Regions from separate parts of the Salicola sp. AFF1 genome, predicted to be linked through region 1. Evidence: predicted binding sites of a transcription regulator. Region 1 holds the regulator's gene; each other region holds the start of a gene.

Region 1 (6,583 bases):
CGCGCCCTGAAACATCAGAGATCTCGGTATTGGTGGAAAAGCCCGGCGCGAAGATGAGCTGATAGCACTCATCCTCAGAAAGACGATCAGCGGCCTCCTGCTCGTAGACCCCTTTCTCCACCGCTTTACGGCGCAGGGCCTCCGGGTCCATGCCACCACCGTCATCCTCGATCATGAGCTGGATGTGATCCCCCTCCTGCTCGGCAGAAAGGGCAACGCGCCCGACACGCGGCTTGCCATTACGTTCGCGCTCATCCGGCATCTCGATGCCGTGATCCACGGCATTGCGGACCAGATGCACCAGCGGATCGGATAGTGCCTCGACCAGGTTCTTGTCCAGGTCGGTTTCCTCACCGCTCATGCTCAGGTTCACTTCCTTCTCCAGGCTCCGCGCCAGATCCCGAACCACCCGGGGGAAGCGGCCAAACACTTTCTTGATCGGCTGCATCCGGGTCTGCATCACGGAAGACTGCAGATCTCCGGTCACCACATCCAGATTGGAGACCGTCTTCTGCACGCGCCCATCGTCCAGTTCATCACTCAGGCGCTTGAGCCGGTTCCGGATGAGCACCAGCTCACCCACCATGTTCATGATGTCATCAAGACGCCGTGTATCCACTCTCACGGTGGATTCAGCAGCGGCGGCCGCCTGGTCTTTGCCGCCGCCGCCACCACCGCCACCGCCGGCGGATTTTGCATCATCCCCTGTCTGGCCGCCGCCAGCGCCACCACCACCCGACTGGGGTTGCTTGGACGCCGGCGCTGATTGGGAGGCGCTCTTTTGGGGGGCGGTCGCCTCCGGTTCATCTGGCTCGCTGCTGTTGTCAGCCTGAGCGGCAGCGGGGACGGCCGGTTCAGGCGCCTCAGCAGCGCTACTGGATGGTGTTTGTGGCGCAGCAGCGGGTTCCCCGTTACCGCCCACTCCCGAGGTCTCCGCTGTATCCGGTACGAATTGCCCTGGCCCGTGGAGTTCATCAAGCAGGGACTCGAACTCATCCTCAGAGATTTCATCATCATCCCCGGACTGGGCTTCACCGCTGCCCTCAGATGCGTTGCCCTGGGTTTCGCCGGAGCCGGCTTGACCGTCACCGCCTACCGCCTCGGACGCGGGCGGCGCACCGGCATGCTTGCCTTCACCATGGAGTTGATCCAGCAGGGCCTCAAACTCGTCCTCGGAGATTTCGTCGTCATCACCGGAAGCCTGGGATTCGGACGCCTGTCCCCCACTGCTGGACGCTACCTCTCCAGACTCACTCTGATCCTCGGGTTCGATGGCATCCAGAAGCTGTTCGAATTCATCGTCGGTAATATCGCCTTCCTCGCCACCCCCCTGCGGCGCTTTTTCCTCGGTCTGGGCCGGCTGTTCAGCCGCGGCGGGCGTGCTGTCCTCGCTTTCCGGCTTGGCAAGCCCGGCGAGTTGCTCCAGAAGCTGGGGATCGGCGGGCGTCGGCGCTTCGCGGCTTCGGACCTCGTCAAATTGGGAATTGACAACATCCAGGGCTCTCAGAACCACGTCCATCAGGTTGGAGTCGACCGTCCGTCCGCCGTTGCGCAGCGTATCGAACACATTTTCGGCCTTGTGGCAGCAATCGACCAGCGCATCGAGCTGCATAAAGCCGGCACCGCCCTTGACGGTATGAAAGCCCCGAAAGATGGCATTGAGCAGGTCCGTGTCCCCGGGGTTGTTCTCCAACTGAACCAGTTGTTCGGAGAGCTGCTCCAGTATTTCACCGGACTCAACCAGGAAGTCCTGAAGGATCTCTTCGTCCGCATCCAACGCCATGCAACGTCTCCTTAAAAGCCGAGACTGGACAGCAGGTCGTCAACATCGTCCTGCCCGGAAACAACATCCTGCTGCGACTCGTCGATCTGGGGGCCCTCGCCTTTGCTGCCCGCCTCGCCTTCCTGACTGTCGTCACCATAGTCATGGACCACACCCGCGATTTTGTCCACATCGCTGGCCATAACCATCAGGTTCACCAGATGATCCTCAACCTCCTTCACCAGAGAGGTCACCCGCTGGATGACCTGGCCGGTGAGGTCCTGGAAGTCCTGTGCGAGCAGGATCTCGGAGAGATTGCCGTGCAGCCGGTCTGAATCAGAAGTGATGCGATCCAGGAAGGAGTCAATGCGGCGATAGAGTTCACGGAATTCAGAGGGTTTCATTTCCCGGCGCCGCAGCCGTCCCCAGTCATCACGGATGGCGTTGGCTTCCTCACGCAGGTTCGAGGCAATGGGCATGGTTTCTTCGACCAGATCCATCGTTTTATTCGCCGACCGGCTGGTCAGGTGCACCACATAGTCCAAACGGTGCGAGGCATCCGCCATCTTGGACAGTTCTTCCTGCTGCTCGCGGTTCTCAGCCTTGATCTCAAAATTGCGCAGGGCCTCATGCAGGCTGCGGGTCAAGCGGCCCACCTCCCGATACAGGCTGCGGTCACGGACCTCCCCCAACTCGGCAATGCGTTGCATTGCATCACTGATATTCCCCTGATCCAGGGCGTCTTTCAGGGCAGTAGCATGCTCTTTGAGCTCCGCTGCCACTTCCTCGGTAATGTCTTCCCGGTTGAGCTCACTCATGCGATCGGCACCCGGTTCACTCGATACGTTCAAAAATCTTCTCGATTTTGTCTTTGAGTACGGCGGCAGTGAACGGTTTGACCACATAGCCGTTCACTCCCGCTTGGGCCGCAGCCACGATCTGATCCCGCTTGGCCTCCGCGGTCACCATCAGAATGGGGAGACTCTTCAGATTCTCGTCGGCCCGAATCGCCTGGAGCAGCTCCATGCCGCTCATTCCCGGCATGTTCCAGTCCGTTATCAGAAAGTCGAATTTGCCGTTACGCAACATCGGAAGAGCGCTATTGCCATCGTCCGCCTCTTCGATGTTGTTAAAACCGAGGTCGCGCAGCAGGTTCCTCACGATCCGTCTCATCGTGGAGAAATCATCCACAACAAGAATCTTCATGTTCTTGTCCAAAACAGCCTCCAAACACGTCGGTGTTGTAACGTTGGCCTGAGTGGCGCGTGCTACAACGCTTATTCAAACAGTCTAGACGTTTGTGCCAATCTCACCAGTCAGCCGCCCAGACGCTCACGCATGCGCGCCCTGAGCCGGGCCGCTGCCTGGCCATGGATCTGGCTCACACGGGATTCGCTGACCTCCAGAACCGCACCAATCTCCTTGAGGTTGAGCTCGTCCTGATAATACAGCGAGAGCACCAGCCGTTCCCGTTCGGGCAGCTGGTCGATCTCCGCGGCCAGAGCGCTTCGAAAATCCGCTTCCTGAAGCTCACCTTCGGGCCCCTCACTGGGGGCCTGATCATTGATGTGCTCATTCCTGTCGGTGAGCTCATCCAGGCTGAACAGTCGACCGGTGGTCGCGTCACTGGCGCGGCTGTGGTAATCGGCCAGTGACAGCCCAAGCTCCTGGGCGACCTCCGCATCCCTGGCGTCACGGCCTTCCCGCGCTTCAATGGTCCGTATTGCTTCCGAAATACGGCGGGCGTTGCGGTGCACTGAGCGCGGCACCCAGTCGCCACGACGGATCTCATCGACAATGGCCCCGCGGATGCGGATCCCCGCGTAGGTCTCGAAGCTCGCTCCCTGACCGGACTCATACTTACGGGCCGCCTCCAGCAGCCCAACCATCCCCGCCTGCATCAGGTCTTCCAGCTGTATATGGTCGGGCAGCCGCGCCATCAAGTGCAGCGCAATCTTCTTGACCAGAGGCATGTGGGTCTCGACAAGTGCGTCCACATCGGCCCGGTGGGTCTGTGTATAGAGCTCAAGCGGCCCGGACTGCGTCATGGTTTGGCCACCCCCGTAACCCCCTGCTCAAGAATGAACCCCCAAGTCAGTCCTGTACAAGCCGTTCCACGAAGAACTCCAGGTGACCCCGTGGCGACGACGGCAGCGGCCATTGGTCAACCTTCTTCGCCAGCTCCCGGAACGCTCCAGACGCCTTGGCATTCGGGTAGAGCTCCATTACCGCCTTCTGGCGCCGTACCGCTTTCTTGACCGCATCATCAAGAGGGATTGCTCCCACATATTGTAACGCAACATCCAGGAAGCGCTCAGTGACCCGGTAAAGTTTATCGTAAAGCGCCTTACCATCCTGCTCGGTGCGAACCATGTTCGCCAATACGCGGAACCGGTGGGTATCGTAGTCCCGGTTCATCAGCTTTATGAGAGCGTAGGTGTCGGTTATCGAGGTAGGCTCATCGTTGACCACCAGCATCAGCTCCTGGGAGGCCCTGAGAAAACTGACAACGGACTCCGAGATCCCCGCCGCTGTATCCACAATGAGCACGTCAATGTCATCGCCCAGCTCACTGAAGGCGGAAATCAGACCCGCATGCTCCATATGGCTGAGATTGGTCATCCGCTGAGTGCCGGACGACGCAGGCACGATCCGGATGCCGCCAGGACCATCCACAAGAATATCCGTGAGCGAACACTCCCCGGCGAGCACATCGGAAATATTGTAACTGGCGCTGATCCCCAGCAGCACATCGATGTTGGCCAGACCCAGGTCGGCATCAAGGACCACGACCCGTTGCCCCATCTCACAGAGGGCAATGCCCAGATTCACCGCCACGTTGCTCTTGCCAACGCCGCCCTTGCCACCGGTGACCGCGACCACCTGTACCGGATTACTCATGCGGAATGGGCTCTCCCGTCCTGATTGCTTGACCGTTGTTAAGGAGACGCCCGATTCCCGATCAGGCGCCTTCGACCATGGCGCTTTCGCCGCGATTGAGCGCCTGATGTCGACGCACTGCCTGTTTGACCAGATCCGCCGCGCCCGCGCGATGCAAGTCATCCGGGATTTTCTGGCCATTGGTATAGAATGCAACCGGCAGCCGGCTTTGGGCTGCAAATCCTACCACCTCACCCAGGGTCAGGGCTTCATCGGTCTTGGTCAGAATGCAACCCGCCAGCCCAACCGCATTATAGCAATGCCACGTGGATTGCATAATGCGCGGCTGACTGGTGGCTGAAATCAGCAGGTAGGGCTGTACCGGATGACGGCTGTTAACCAGTTCATCAATCTGCTCCTCCCAGCCACGATCCGCCGCCGTCAAACCTGCGGTATCCACCAGGATCAGCTTGCGGTCCGACAGGTCATCGAGGATGGCATCCAGGCTGTTAGCCTCATCCACGACCCTTACAGGCACCTTCAGAATCCGCCCGAATACGAACAGCTGCTCATGGGCCGCCACACGATAGCGGTCTGTGGTCACCAATGCCAGCTGTTCCGCGCCATGACGCAAAACAAACTGAGCGGCCATCTTGCCGATGGTGGTCGTCTTGCCGGAACCAGTGGGGCCGAGCAGCGCATGGACACCACCGCGCTCCAATGGATCCGTCCGTATTGTATCCAGCCTCGCCGCCAGCGCCTTGAGCGCACTTTTCCACCCTGCGTCCAGACGCCCCTGGCCGTGCTCTGCTCCCAGCTCCCGGGCCTGATCGCGCGGCAAGCCCAGGTCCTGCAGCCGGTCCGACAGGCGCTGCTCAACCACTCCCTGGGTTTTCTCGCCCGGTTTGGCGGCGTTGTGCTGGCCATTCATCTGCTGGAGCATGTCACGCAATGAATGGATCTCGGCCCGCATGGAACTCATGGCATCGTCGGATTCAGGAACCGTTTCGCTGGCAGCATCGACACCCGCTTCCTGCTCTCCGGAGCCCACCGTGGCCGGCTCCACCGGCTCCTGGCTGTGGCGTGAACGCTGTTGAACCTCGTTGATATGAGCCCTTGATTTCGCCTTGGCCTCTTCCAGCTTACGATGCTTTTCCGCCTGCAGTTCGGCCAGCTGAGAGGCATTGGCCTTTTCTTCGTCCGCCACGCCCAGCTGGCTGCGGACCTCACCTTCATCGTAATCCAGGGCCGTCACGATTTCGACGCCGTTGTCCACCCGCTTGCTGGACAGGATGACCGCGTCATCACCCATTTCGCTGCGGACCATCCGCAGCGCCTCGGGCATGGTGGGAGCAAAGAAGCGTTTGACTTGCATGGCAGGGAACCTCCGCCGCCGTCAGTTTATTGCCCTATGGACGACACAATCGTGACCTGCTTGTTCTCCGGAATCTCCTGATAGGAAAGAACGTGCAGCCGTTCCACTCCATACCGGACAAACCTTGCCAGCACCGGCCGCAGGGGAGCCGATACCAGCAGGATGGCGGGTTTGCCGACCGCCTCCTGTTTCTGGGCCGCATCCGAGAGTGAGCGCTGGAGCTTTTCGACCATGTTCGGCTCCAGGATCATGCCGATGTCGTCGGCAGTGCCGGATTGTTGACCCTGCTGCACAGACTTAAGCAACATCTGTTCCAGCTGAGGGTCCAGTGTGATCACCGGAATCTCTGTCTCGTTGCCGCACAGCTTCTGGACGATCATGCGCTTGAGCGCCTTGCGGGCCGCCGTGGTCAGCACACTGGGGTCCTGGCTGCGTGGCTGAACATTGACAATGGCCTCGGCAATGCTGCGCATATCGCGGATCGGCACTTCCTCCAACAGGAGGTTCTGGAGGACCTTGAGCAACAGGCTGATGGAAACGGTATTCGGCACGAGCTCCTCGGCCAG
Region 2 (6,583 bases), on a different contig from region 1:
AGAGCAAGTCCTGCGATCCCTAATGCACCTGTAACACTCGTTTACAAACTCTCCATAAAATCCCCTAAAGGTTCCGAGGGCATCGCCGTTAAGCAACCCAGAAGGCAAGAGTACCGGGCCCTACCGGTGACTGAGCCTCTGACCACAACCAAACCGGTAACAGGCAGGAGAAACGGTTATGGCACTCGGTATTAACACCAACGTTGCATCACTCAACGCACAGAACCAGCTGGCCGAATCAAAAGATCAAACCAACCAGGCGCTGGAGCGGCTGTCGTCCGGTCTGCGGATCAACTCCGCTAAGGATGACGCTGCCGGCCTTGCCATCTCAACCCGTTTTGAGGCCCAGATCAGCGGCCTGGATCAGGCAAGCCGTAACGCCAATGACGGCATTTCGCTGGCCCAGACGGCCGAAGGCGCGCTTGAGGAAACCACCAACTCGCTGCAGCGGGTGCGGGAACTCGCCGTACAGGCTGCCAACGGTACCAACACTGATTCCGACCGGGCATCACTGCAGAATGAGGTGAGTGAGCTGACTTCTGAAATCCAGCGGGTTGCAGATACCACTCAGTTCAACGGCCAGAACGTTCTGGACGGTAGCTTTGACGGCAAGCAGTTCCAGGTGGGGGCTAATAGGGGTCAGACCATTGAGGTTTCCATCTCCGACGCCAGTGCCGATCGTCTGGCTGCCAACGCGACCCAGGATTCCACAGGGCAAACCGGCGTAACGTCCGGCAGTTTGACGGATGCCACTACATTTGAACTGAATGGCCAGGATATTCTGGCAGGGAAAACGGGTGACGGGCTCTCAACAACTGATGCTGACAAGTCCGCAGCCGCGTACGCTAATGCCATTAATGATAAAACGACGACGACAGGCGTGAGTGCCGAAGTCAATGAGGCCGTTGAGAATCTTGGGCAGATTTCGGCGGATGCTGATGGTATTACCTCTGGCGAGCTGTCGATCAATGGCGTTGAAATTACTGCTGGCACTGGTGGCGATGGGATTCAGTCGGGTGACGCGGATGGCAAGCTGCGTGATGCCATCAATGGTGTGAGCAACCAGACCGGCGTTACAGCGTCGTTAAACGGTAGTAATGAGCTTGAGCTGACAGCACAGGACGGCCGCAACATTCAGGTTGCGACAGACGGCACCGGCGATGCCGCTACCTTGGGGAATCAGGACCTCAGTGCTGCCGCGGATGAGGTAACCACAGGTACTGTAACCCTGAATAGCGACTCAGACATTGACGTCAGCTTTACCGCCAATGCTGCGGCTACTGACGCCCAGACCTTCACAGACGGAACGGAAAAGATCTCAACTGATAATGCGGTCAGCAATATTGATGTCTCAACCATCAGTGGTGCTAACAAGGCTATTGACCAGGCGGACCGGGCGTTGGATCAGGTGAATGACATCCGTTCGGAACTGGGTGCCACCCAGAACCGGTTTGACTCCACCATTTCGAATCTGGAAACCACGTCCGAGAATCTGTCCGCTGCCAACAGCCGGATCCGGGACGCTGACTTTGCCGCCGAGTCGGCCAAGCTGTCCCAGGCCCAGGTGCTGCAGCAGGCGGGTATCTCGGTGTTGTCCCAGGCGAACCAGCAGCCTCAGCAGGCCCTCTCGCTGCTGCAGTAAACGGCTCGTCAGGTCGGCCGCCATTCTGCAGGGATGGCGGCCAAGCTGCTTGATGGCAGGCGAGGTGTGGTATGAGCGAAGGGAGCATGAATGGCCTGGTGCCGAATCATCGGCCTGATGGTAGGCAGGAGCCGGATCGGGCAGCCTCACCACGGAGCGCTGAAAATGCCACTGGTGAGGCCAACGGTCGTGATAATGAGCGGTTCGGCAATGCCTTGGCTCAGGAGGCGCGCAAGGACATGACAAACCAGCGCATGCGCGATGAACTGGATAATGCGGTTTCACGGCTCAACGACTTCGTTCAGTCCGTGCAGCGTGACCTGGCATTTGAAGTGCATGATGAGACGGGTGAGACAGTGGTCAAGGTGATTGACCCGGAAACCGACCAGGTTATCCGCCAGATTCCGGATGAGCTGGCGTTGAAGATGGCGGAGAACCTGCAGCAGGAGGAGCCTATAACGCTGCTTAACATCCGCGTTTGAAAGCTCCCGGTCTTGTTTCATGGCATGCCGCCTTTCTCCCGGGGAATGGCGGTTTTTTTGTTGGGTGCTGGGTATATGGAGTGGCACAGGGTGTGCACGGGCCAATGTGGGCACTTGTGAAGCGGCAAAATCGGTGCCTGTTTACAGTCAGTAACTGAACACCGGCAAAAAAAGGCAAAGTTTTGCCGGAGCTGGCCGTTAAACGGAATAGATGGCAATCAGACCGTCAGGGGGGGAGCTGTCATGGGTGGTATATCATCGCTGGGTGTTGGATCCGGTGTTCTGAACTCGGACCTGGTCGACAGGTTGGTGAGTGCTAAGCGCGCGCCTGCCGAGAACCGGTTGAGTCAGGAAAAGAAAGAAACCGAGGCGATGATTTCGGCGTTCGGCAAAGTGCGCAGTGCCGTGACAGACCTGCGTCAGCCCATGAGTGAGCTTGGATCACCGGATGCCATGCGTGCCTTCTCCGCCGATACCAGCGGCAGCAGCGTTTCTGTTTCAGTGGATAGTGCCAATGCCAGCTCGGGAAGTTACAGCCTGGACGTGCAGCAGCTGGCTCAGAGCCAGTCCCTGGCATCTGGAACCTTTTCGGACACCGACTCAACAAGCGTTGGCCAGGGCAGTCTGACGATCCAGACCGGTGACCAGAGCACCACCATTGATGTGGACGGCAGCAACGACACGCTCCAGGGGCTTGCGAACAGCATCAACGAGTCCGATGCGGGTGTTTCCGCCGGTATCGTGGATACCGGCAGTGGCTACCGGCTCACGCTTTCAGCCAATCAGAGCGGCACGGCGAATGGCGCCACGGTCTCGGTGTCCGACGCCGATGGCAACAACACGGACAATGCCGGTCTGTCCCAGTTTGCGTTTAATAGCAATGCCAAGAATCTGGACGAAACGGTTGCCGCTCAGGATGCCAGGTTATCGGTCAATGGTATTGATGTAACCCGTTCCTCGAACAGTGTTGAAGGCGTGGTGGATGGGCTGACCTTCCAGCTCCAGGATACGGGGACCACCTCCGTGGATGTGTCTCAGGATACGGGGGCGGTGGCGGACAAGGTCCAGGCCTTCGTGGATAAGTTCAATGCCTTTAAAAGCACTGTGAACGATCTCACCGCTTACAGTCAGGAGGATGGCGGCAGCCTGCTGACGGGCGATGCCACGATCCGCAATATCGAGAATCAGATCAAGAACGAGCTGAATCAGGTTGTGCCAGGGCTGGAAAACGCCAGTGTTCGCAGCCTGTCTGATGTGGGCATATCCACGAATTTTGAAAATGGGAAACTGGAATTTGATGCCCAGAAGTTCAAGGAGCAGCTCAAGGCCAATCCGGATGATGTGACGGCCCTGTTTGCGGAGCAGGGTCGCACGACGGACTCCCAAGTATCGTTTGTGCGCAGTGGTTCCGACACTGAACCGGGCGATTATGCCATTAACGTGACTCAGGCAGCCCAGCAGGGGCAGTTGGTGTCGAGTTCCCAGACGCCCTCAAACGTGACCGTGGACGCCGACAATAACAACCTGACCTTCGAAGTGGATGGGGATACGTCGGCCAGCATTGAATTGACGACCGGGGATTACACTCGCCAGGAACTGGCTACCGAGATCCAGACCCAGCTGGATGCCAATGATGCGCTTGACTCGGCTGATAAGCAGGTGAACGTGGGGGTTGATGGCAGCGGTAGTCTCACCTTTACCTCCAGCCGCTATGGCAGTGATTCCAACGTGGCCATTACCAGCGTTGACACCAATACTGCGTCCGAGCTGGGGCTGACGACAGAGACCGGAACCGCCGGGCAGGACGTTCAGGGCACGATCAACGGGGCCACGGCGGAAGGCGATGGTAAGATTCTGTTTCTGGCAAACAGCGACAACCCCGCCAATGGCCTTCAAGTCGAGGTTAATGGCAGTGAGACGGGGGATCGCGGTAGTGTCAACTTTATCCAGGGTGTTAGCGAGCGCCTGACCGATCGGGTTTCGAATATTGTTGGTTCAAACGGGGCTCTGGGGTCGACAACTGAAGCGCTGAACAACGAACTGGATGATATAGCCGACCAGCGGCAAGACCTGAACGACCGCATCCAGTCCTACCGGGAGCGGCTTACCAGCCGGTTTACCGCAGCCGATTCGCGCATTGCCCAGTTCAACAGCACCCAGCAGTTCCTCAGCCAGCAGCTCGGTGGTTCAAGTGGCGGTGGCCTTGGTGGTTAACCGTTAACGTTTGATGGCGAACAATCAAAAAACGCAACAGGGGTAGAATCATGAACGCACTGCAGGCTTACCAGCAGGTGAACACCCAGACCAGTATTACCGATGCGGACCCGCACAAGCTGATCCAGCTGTTGCTGGACGGTGCGCTTGAACGGATCAATATGGCCAAGAACCGGATTGAGGCGAAGGATTACGCTGGCAAGGGAAACCTGATCAGTAAAGCCATGGAGATCATTGGTGGCCTGCGGGGGGCCCTGGACTTTGAGCAGGGCGGTGAGCTGGCCGCTAATCTGGAAGCGCTCTACGATTATATGGAGCGTGGGCTGCTGGAAGCGAGCGTGCGCAATGACGTGGAAAAGCTTGAGGAGATTGCCGGCCTTCTGCGCACCGTCAAGGAGGGCTGGGAAGGCATCCGCGAAGAAGCACTGGAGTTCCTGCGCCAGCGCGACGCGGGGTAAAGGGGCTGACGGCTTTCGGCTCCTGTGCTTTACTTAAGGATAAGACTGAGGATGGGAGCCCTCTATGCTGCGTGCTCTGTTGTACGGTTTTTTCCTGAGCTTGGTTGTGGTTGTGGCGACTGTTCAACAGGTCCACGCCAATCCACGGGAACCGGTTACTTTCAGCCTGGCCGCCATTGACCCTTGGGCCGAGCGTACAGAGGAAGGAAAGAAGCAAGGGCTGCTGGTCAAGCTGGTGGAGGAACTGCGTAAGCGTACGGAAATCCCCATTGAATACCAGATCCGCCCCCATAGCCGCGCTGTTCTGGAAATGGAAGAAGGCCACACGGATTTTGTGCCGACCTTTGAGACACCAGGCATCAATGAGATTGGCAAGCCTGTGGCCGACCTTCTGGAAGTCGAGGTGTTCGTTCTGGGACGTGCGGGCGAAGAGCCCGTTGACTCGCTGAGTGACCTCAACGGTGAAAACATAGGCTATCTCAGCGGGACCTGGTACGGCCAGGCTTTTGCTGCCAATGAGGCACTCCAAAAGGTACCGGTCAACAATGTTGCGCATGGACTTGAGCTCCTGCAGCGTCACCGGCTGAAAGCGGTGGTGGCGTCAGAGGTCGCTATTCCGGCGGGCTATGATCCACAACAAGCCGATACGCGCGTGCGTGTGCTGCTTCCCCTGGCCACCCTCAAGGGTAAGCTCTATATGTCGAACAAGTCAGGCCGGGATGAAGCTGCCAAGGCCATTTCGGCCGCCGTTGAGGCCATGCATGAGGACGGCACAATGGAGCGGCTGTTCAGTAATCGCTACGAAGGAGATCGTGCTCGGGACTGATCAGCTCCCGGCTGCCAGCAGCCCCCGGATGTGCGCTTCCACCCCTTGGGTCAGGGACTGGAGGTGGTACCCCCCTTCCAGCATGGAGACGACCCGCCCCCGGCACAGCTGGCCGGCAAGGCGGGTGATCTCTCCGGTGAGCCAGGCGTAGTCATCGGTTTTCAGGCACACTTCCGCAAGGGGGTCGAGGCGGTGGGCATCAAAGCCGGCCGAGACCAGGATGAGCTGGGGCTGGAAGGCGGCGAGTTCGTCGAACCAGCCATCACTGACTGCCTGACGGAAGGTGGCACTGTCCGTGCCTGGATCCAGCGGCACGTTGAGGATGTGCCCCGGCATGCCGTGGCTGTGTTTGAAGGGGTAGAAGGGATGCTGGAAGCTTGAGCACAGCAGCACCCGCTGGTCGTGGCAGAAGATGTCCACGGTGCCATTACCCTGGTGCACGTCGAAATCGAGGATGGCGACCCGCTCCAGGTGGTGGAAGCTGAGGGCGTGCAGCGCGGCAATCGCGATGTTGTTGAAAAAGCTGAACCCCATGGTCCGGTTGCGCTCGGCATGGTGGCCGGGGGGGCGGATGGCGCAGAAGGCGTTTCGGGCCTGGTTGGTGAGTACCTGGTTAACCGCCTGGATGCCGGAGCCTGCCGCCAGTTTGGCGGAACGGAAGGTGTGGCGGTTCATGGCGGTGTCCGGATCGGCCATGATACGCCCCTGATCCGGCGTCATCTGTTCCAGCTGGTTGATGTAATTGTCTGGGTGGGCCCGGCGCAGTTCATCGTGCGAGGCTTCTTCCGCTTCGTTGAGGCTCAGCTGGTCCCAGAGGCCGGTCTCCTGCAGGTGTTCCCGGATGGCGGTGAGACGCCGGGGGCTCTCCGGATGGTCGTCGCCCATGTCATGCTTTTCGCAATCCGGATGATGAAAGTACGCTGTTGCCATCGTCGCGCCTCGCCATGCGGGTTAAACTTGA
Region 3 (6,583 bases), on a different contig from region 1:
GTGTCAAGATGATGGCCGTCTGCATACAGACGCAGGAAGTCGGTACTGGTGATGATTCCCGCCGGTCGGTTCTCATGGTTGATCACCAAGGCGGCACTGAGCTCGTGGCTGAGCATCTGCTGCGCCAGGTGATGGGCGTCGGTCTCTGGGGTTACCGTGATGAATGACGGCAACTCACATCCAGACAGTGGCGTGGTCGCCTCGGTGCCACTCCGGATGAGCCGGAGCAGCCAGGTTTCGTTGATCAATCCCGCCACTTCCCCAGCGTCTGTGAGCACAACCAGATGATGAACCAGGTGCTGGGTCATGGCATCAAGCGCCTGGTGAACGGCTGCCTGTGCACTGATGGAATGCAGCGCAGGGGATGCCAGCTTGCTGGATGGCAGATAGGGGGACTCGGCGTCGCCCTCACCACCGGATTCCTCCTGATATTCGCGTAACGCTCTCCGGACCTGGGTTCCTTCCTGGAATCGCGCAGGCTCCTCGGGCTGCTCTGTGTTGGAGGCCATTCGCCGTATGGCAGTGGTTTCGTCCGCTCGTTCCACGCGCCTGGCCCTCAGTGCCTCGGGCAGCCGGGTGCCAACAGGGCGACCGGGTTCCGCAATATGAATGGCCATGAGCATCTCTCCACTGATCCATTACCAAGGTTATCGGCAGCGTCCCGCGACTTTCAAGGAGATGGCGTTAACCTTTATGGAAGCGCTCAGGTGTGAGCCGTTGCGACAGCTCGGGCGCGAGTGGCGAGGGCTTGGCCTGGATCATCGTCGTCAGGTGTTCCGCGATCAGGGGCGCGTACATCAGTCCCTTGCCGCCCAGGCCAGCGACAATGTAATGGTCTTTGAGCGCACCGGCCACAGGCATGTGGTCTGGTGTGGTGCTCCTGAAACCGACCCAGTGTCCGGCGTTCTCCGCCCCCTCAAGCTGTTGCGCCAACGCGGGAAGCCAGCGGGCCAGGTTGTTGAGGTTGTCACGGTCGCTGTTGAAGTCAGGGCTGGCATTGTCGGAATCCCGGTCGAAGGTTGCGCCAACGCAAACGCGACCTTCATAAGGCGGCAAAGCGTAGCCGGCACCGCTGACCGCCACTGCTGGGCCAGGGCCGGTGCAGGGAAAGGTGGTGAGCTGGCCGCGGATACGTCCCAGGGGCAGCTCAGGGGCCCAAGCGGGCGCCCGGGCCCCGGCTGCGATGATCAGTGTTTGGGCTTCCAGGCGCTCGCCCTCCGGAAGGGGTAATTGCCAGCCCTGCGCGGAGGCCTGAATCCGGTCTGGCTCAACCTGCAGGTGGTGTGTCTCTATCAAGGGATGGGTGAGTGCGGCCTGGCGCAGGGCGTCCACCCGCATATGGCCCCCGCCCGGGAACCAAAGGCCTGAAGCGGTAACTTCAAGGCCGCAGATCTCGCACGCCTCGCGGGCCGTGACAGGCTCCAGGAAAGCCGGGTCCCAGTGGTTGCGGGCCAGAAGCTTGTCCTGTCGCTCTTGTTCACGTTCGCTCCAGGCCAGGGCCAGTGTCCCTGTTGGGAACCAGAAGTTGATGTCCGGGTGCTCACCCTGAAGGCGACTGTAGAACCTGGAAGCGGCCCCAAAAGCCTGGTGGGCAAAACGGGTCTCCGGGTTGTAGTCCACCGCTGGCTTCATATAGAGCGCCCCCCGTCGTTCCTGATTAAGCGGGGAAGGTAGGGTGGGGTCCATTATGGCTACTTTTATGCCCGCTTCTGCCAGCAGTCGTGCTGTCAGGCTGCCAGCGACCCCGGCACCGACGATGATCACACCCGGTGACGGAGGGATTGCATCAGAATGCGTCATTTGACGATCCGTTACCTTTCACAAAGTTTACTTTCTGTACAAATCCTTCAGTGCGAGCCACTATAATCCTGAGTACACGGATTGCAAAATGAAAGGTGATCTCCATGGCAACGCCCAGCTCCCAGCAACTTGAGAAAAGCCGCCTTGGTCGGCTTGTGGTCAACCGTGGCTACATCACCGATGCACAGCTCCAACAGGCGCTTGAGGAACAAAGGGTTTCCGGTGAGCGGTTGGGTGTGGTGCTGGTGCGAGCCGGCTGGATCACGGAGCGTGAGCTGGAGCGTACGCTCAAGCATCAGAAGCGGTACCGGTATGCGGCCGCACTGACGGCGATTGTTGTTACGCCATTGCAGCCAATGGCTGCGCTTGCCTCCCCCGCGCCGGCGCTGCCGAATGCCTCCGTGCAGACCAGCGGTCAGCAGCTGCGATCCGCTTCAAGCGGTATCCAGCCCTTGAACGAGGGTGAAATGGGGGGCGTCGTAGCTCAGGGTCGGGAGGCCTTTTCTGGCAACGCCATGGACCTCGGCCAGACACCCGCGACGGAGGAAGACGCGGAAGACCAGGCGCTTGAGGCACTGGAATTCACCGCTCGCACCTTCGTTCCGGCCATGAACTTCCTGGATGCGGATGTCACTGTCTCGGGCGTGGAATTCGGTCCGGAAGGCTCCGGGTTTAGCGTGAGTGGCGATGGCGATGTCAGTCTGCCCATGCCGGAGCGCATCCGGGAGATCCGGATGGAGCGTATTCGGGTGGATGGCGCCGCTGACGCGCGCTCCATGGGCAATCTTACCATGACAAACATCCGGTTTGCCCCGGACTCCAGCCTTACGATCCGGACCCGCTGATCCGCTCAAGCGCTGGCGAAGACGTGGCTGTGGGTAAGGCTTTGGGCTTCGCCAGTGCTGCCGTAAAGCGACTGTTGCTGATCGGCACCGCGGATGATGTCCGAGATGCGTGAGAGGCGCCGCTGCAGATGCCCGAGAATACGGCCGTTCACCTCATTGCGGTGCTGGCATTCGCCGAGCCGTTGCTGCGCCTCTTCCCAGCGTTTCATCAGGGTTGATTGCGCGCCGGCCTGGTTGCGGAGGAAGTCGCTTATTGCCTGACCGCTGTCGGGACGATACCCAAGCTGAGCGAGAACACGGATCTTCTGCTTTGCCCGGTCTCTAAGCGCATCAAGCAGTTCATTTTTCTCGCTGGTCGCCTGTTCCAGCTGCGCCATCTCGTTGCCCGCCAGGGCCTGGTGCTCCTGTTCCAGCACCTCTGCCAGCCGGTTGAGGTTGGCTTCATCTTTTCTCAGAAGCTGATCCAGCGTATCGAACGTTGTCTTGTGGTCCGTCATGGCGTTTTACCCGAAGATGCTGTCATCTACCTCTTGCATTTTCTGGGCCAGTTTTTCAGCGTCAATCGAGTAGGACCCATCCTCCAGTGCTTCGCGGATACGTGCCACCTTGGCGTCATCCACCTCCGGCTGTTCCTGGAGCGTCTGTTCGGCTGCCTTGATATTGCGCGCATCGGGGCTCAGGTCCACGCGCGTACTGTCGTGTGTCTGTGAGCCGCCTTCTGCCGGCTGCTGTGGCGCTGTCTTACCCTGGGCGTCATCCCGCTGACGCAGGGTTTGCTTCTGGGTGTTGAGGGCATTGTTGTTGGCCCCATTGAAGTCAATTGCCATGGCTCACCCCGTCCGGATCTGGTCTCTCTTTGAATTGTAACGGCAGCATTGCCGCTGACTTTAGCCTTGCGCGCAAATTTTTTCATCATCAGGCAGGTCCCTGCCGCCTTCCGGCAGCAAGCTGCCGCCCTTGCTCAGTCAATGGCCACATGACCGGGCTTCGTGATCCGGCCGCGTACGCGGCGCCCCGAGTTCTCGTTGGTTACGGGGATCTGTTCGCCCACATGGCCGCTGCGCTGTGCCTCGCCGCGCGTCGTTATTGAGAAGACCTCGGTGCCCGCTGAGATGACGACGCGATCCCCGCGTTCCACGGCCAGTGGTTGTTCCAGCATGCGGGGCGTAATGGTCGTTCCCGCGCGGATGGTGCGTTTGGCCTGCATACCGATCATATGTTCCGGGTCGCGGAAGCCGCCCCGTCGTTGTTCATTGATGACAACCGGGCTTGAGCGCAGCATGTCGGATGTCAGGCGTTCCCCCCGTCCAATGGGGCGGTCGGCGACCCACCCCTCCACCTGAATACGAACGGTGGCGTTCAGAAAAATACGCCAGGGCCGATTGCCTTCACAGCTCACAAGGAGGGTGGCACGCGTTGAGCGTTCCGGATTGCCAGCGAACTCAACGTCCAGCGGCTGCGGGCATTGGCTCAGGGAAAGGCGTTTGTCCACGCTGCCGATTTCGAATTCAACGCTACGCTCCTTGTCCGACTGTTTTTGTGAAAAGGACTCAAGGAAGTGTTTGGCTGCCTCGTTGATACGCTCCGCGGTGTTCCCCGCGGGTTGGGATGCAATGACGATGCCGGGGAACAGCATTACGCTGAGCAGAAGAATCCGGAAAGTCGACATTGGATTGGCATTGTCGGTGCGCATAGCCGTAAAAATGTCCTATCCTTTCGGGTACCAGTGCCGCGTACCAAGGGATCCGGTGCGGCGCAATCCAAACCGGCAGCTACCGGGAGTTTTTTGGCGCTCTGGGTAAAGAGTGCAACAACCATGCCGGTATATCAGGATGGGCAGGACTATGGCGGGACTTCTCGACAACGTGAATCAGCGTACCCAGATGGTGGGGCAGAACAGGCTGGAGTTGCTTCTTTTTCAGCTTAAGGGGAATCAGCTTTATGGCATCAATGTGTTCAAGGTTCGGGAAGTGCTTCCCTGTCCGCCCCTGTCCGCTATCCCGCACCGTCATCCCGTTGTAAGAGGGGTCTCCTATGTCCGTGGGGAAACGGTTCCCATCATTGACACCGGGATGGCGATTGGCAAGCAGCCAATGACCGAGGAAGAGCTGGCGGAATCGCTGGTGATTGTTTCCGAGTATAATCGCAAGACACAGGGGTTCCTGGTCCGACGCGTGGAGCGCATCGTAAATCTTAACTGGGAGGATGTGCACCCGCCGCCCAAACGGGCTATGGCCGAGTACCTGACGGCGGTGACCGAGCTGGAGGAGAAACTGGTGGAGGTTCTGGATGTTGAGAAAGTCCTGGCTGAGGTGTCGCCCATTGATGACACCGTAAGCGAGTCTTTCGAGTCTACCCTGGACACCAGTGGCGACGGCGCCATGCGGGTTCTGGTGGTGGATGATTCGTCGGTTGCCAGGGGCCAGATCAAGCGCTGTATGGAAGCCGTTGGGCTGGAAGTCGTGATCCGCAACGATGGTCGCCAGGCTCTGGATTACCTTGAATCACTGGTTGCGGATGGCAGCTCGATCCATGATCATCTTGCGCTGATGATTTCCGACGTGGAGATGCCGGAGATGGATGGGTACACGCTGGTGACGCGGTGTAAGAACAATCCGGCATTGGAACCCCTTTATATTATGCTTCATACCTCTCTCAGTGGCGTCTTCAACCAGTCAATGGTCGAAAAAGTGGGGGCTGATGCGTTCATGGCAAAATTCAACCCCAATGAGCTTGCCGAGCGGGTCATGGCGGTGATCGACCAGCAAGAGCATATATCGTCCTAGGTGGAGGGGTAGAATCTGATGAGTTCCGAAATCAGCCAGGAGGATTATCGCGCTTTCAAGGAGTTTCTGCAGGACGCTTCTGGCATCCTTCTGGGCGATAACAAGCAGTATCTGGTGAAGAGTCGTCTGCGTAAAATCATCGCGGACAAGCAGTTCAACAGTCTCGGTGAGCTCGTCCAGCGCTTACGCCAGAATCCCCGCAGTGAGCTGCGTGAAACTGTTATCGATGCCATGACCACCAACGAAACGCTCTGGTTCCGGGATACCCATCCGTTCCGGATCCTGGAAGAGCAGCTGCTACCGGAAATGGCCGCGGAGAACACCAGCCAGCCGTTGCGGATCTGGTCAGCCGCCTGTTCAACGGGCCAGGAACCTTATTCCATCGCCATGGTGATCAGTGAATACCGCCGTCGTAATCCCGGTCGGTTGAGGCGTCCCGTGGAGCTTCTGGCCACCGATGTGTCCAAACCGGTGGTGGATGCGGCCAGGGAGGGGACCTATGAGCTTCTGGCCCTGGGGAGGGGACTATCGGCAGACCGGCAGAAGCAGTATTTCACCCAGCTGGCATCCGGCAGCTGGCAGGTCAAGAAAGAAATCCGGGATATGGTGACCTTCCGGGAACACAACCTGCTGGAGCGGTTCAACTTCGGGAAGTTCGACATCATCTTTTGCCGCAATGTGCTGATCTACTTTTCGAGCGAGCTCAAGCAGGACATCCTGTTACGCACCCATGGGGCGCTCAGGAGTGGCGGCTACCTGATCCTGGGGGCTTCCGAGTCCCTTAATGGGCTCAATGAGTATTACGAAATGGTCCAGTGCCGCCCTGGCATTATCTATCGGGCAAAATGAGTGTTGCGTTCGCCCCATGTTTTGCGTACAGTCTGCGCCCATCAAACGAGGCGGCGTTCAACGCCCCCGTTCCGATCATAGGAGAGGTGTCCGAGTGGTCGAAGGAGCGCGCCTGGAAAGCGCGTGTACGTACTGCGTACCGAGGGTTCGAATCCCTCCCTCTCCGCCAATACAAAAACCCGGCCCTGTGCCGGGTTTTTTTATGGCCTGAGGGCAGGGTGAGAAGCCTCGCGGGTTCGACCGAGGCCTGCGTAAGCAGGCCGAGGAACGCCTGAGCGAAGCGAAGGCGGCCCCCGAAGGGGG

Evidence for each region. The regulator FliA, encoded in region 1, starts transcription of late flagellar genes. The targets are predictions, from matches to a motif close to CTAAAGTTNNNNNNNNNNCNGCCGATA.
Region 2: a site for FliA is predicted at 2,299-2,325, ahead of fliD (flagellar filament capping protein FliD). Genes of this name have one in related genera too.
Region 3: a site for FliA is predicted at 3,510-3,536, ahead of flgM (flagellar biosynthesis anti-sigma factor FlgM). Genes of this name have one in related genera too.

What each region holds. Positions count from the first base shown of each region.
Region 1 covers NZ_JBXAYL010000016.1:27,839-34,421, reverse strand. Annotated here, with positions in the region: gene AC1RQI_RS11580 (chemotaxis protein CheA) at 1-1,783, opposite strand, end outside; gene AC1RQI_RS11575 (protein phosphatase CheZ) at 1,795-2,580, opposite strand; gene cheY (chemotaxis response regulator CheY) at 2,597-2,968, opposite strand; gene AC1RQI_RS11565 (RNA polymerase sigma factor FliA) at 3,079-3,810, opposite strand; gene AC1RQI_RS11560 (MinD/ParA family protein) at 3,857-4,663, opposite strand; gene flhF (flagellar biosynthesis GTPase FlhF) at 4,725-6,017, opposite strand; gene flhA (flagellar biosynthesis protein FlhA) at 6,044-6,583, opposite strand, start outside.
Region 2 covers NZ_JBXAYL010000008.1:27,740-34,322, reverse strand. Annotated here, with positions in the region: gene AC1RQI_RS07055 (flagellin N-terminal helical domain-containing protein) at 179-1,642, shown strand; gene AC1RQI_RS07050 (flagellar protein FlaG) at 1,714-2,124, shown strand; gene fliD (flagellar filament capping protein FliD) at 2,368-4,338, shown strand; gene fliS (flagellar export chaperone FliS) at 4,389-4,796, shown strand; gene AC1RQI_RS07035 (substrate-binding periplasmic protein) at 4,861-5,622, shown strand; gene AC1RQI_RS07030 (histone deacetylase family protein) at 5,623-6,552, opposite strand.
Region 3 covers NZ_JBXAYL010000006.1:95,249-101,831, reverse strand. Annotated here, with positions in the region: gene AC1RQI_RS05730 (CBS domain-containing protein) at 1-617, opposite strand, end outside; gene mnmC1 (FAD-dependent 5-carboxymethylaminomethyl-2-thiouridine(34) oxidoreductase MnmC1) at 685-1,800, opposite strand; gene AC1RQI_RS05720 (cyclic di-GMP-binding domain-containing protein, MshE-related) at 1,905-2,645, shown strand; gene AC1RQI_RS05715 (flagella synthesis protein FlgN) at 2,651-3,142, opposite strand; gene flgM (flagellar biosynthesis anti-sigma factor FlgM) at 3,149-3,472, opposite strand; gene flgA (flagellar basal body P-ring formation chaperone FlgA) at 3,607-4,281, opposite strand; gene AC1RQI_RS05700 (chemotaxis protein CheV) at 4,490-5,431, shown strand; gene AC1RQI_RS05695 (CheR family methyltransferase) at 5,450-6,280, shown strand; tRNA gene AC1RQI_RS05690 (tRNA-Ser) at 6,361-6,449, shown strand; RNA gene AC1RQI_RS05685 (RtT sRNA) at 6,479-6,583, shown strand, end outside.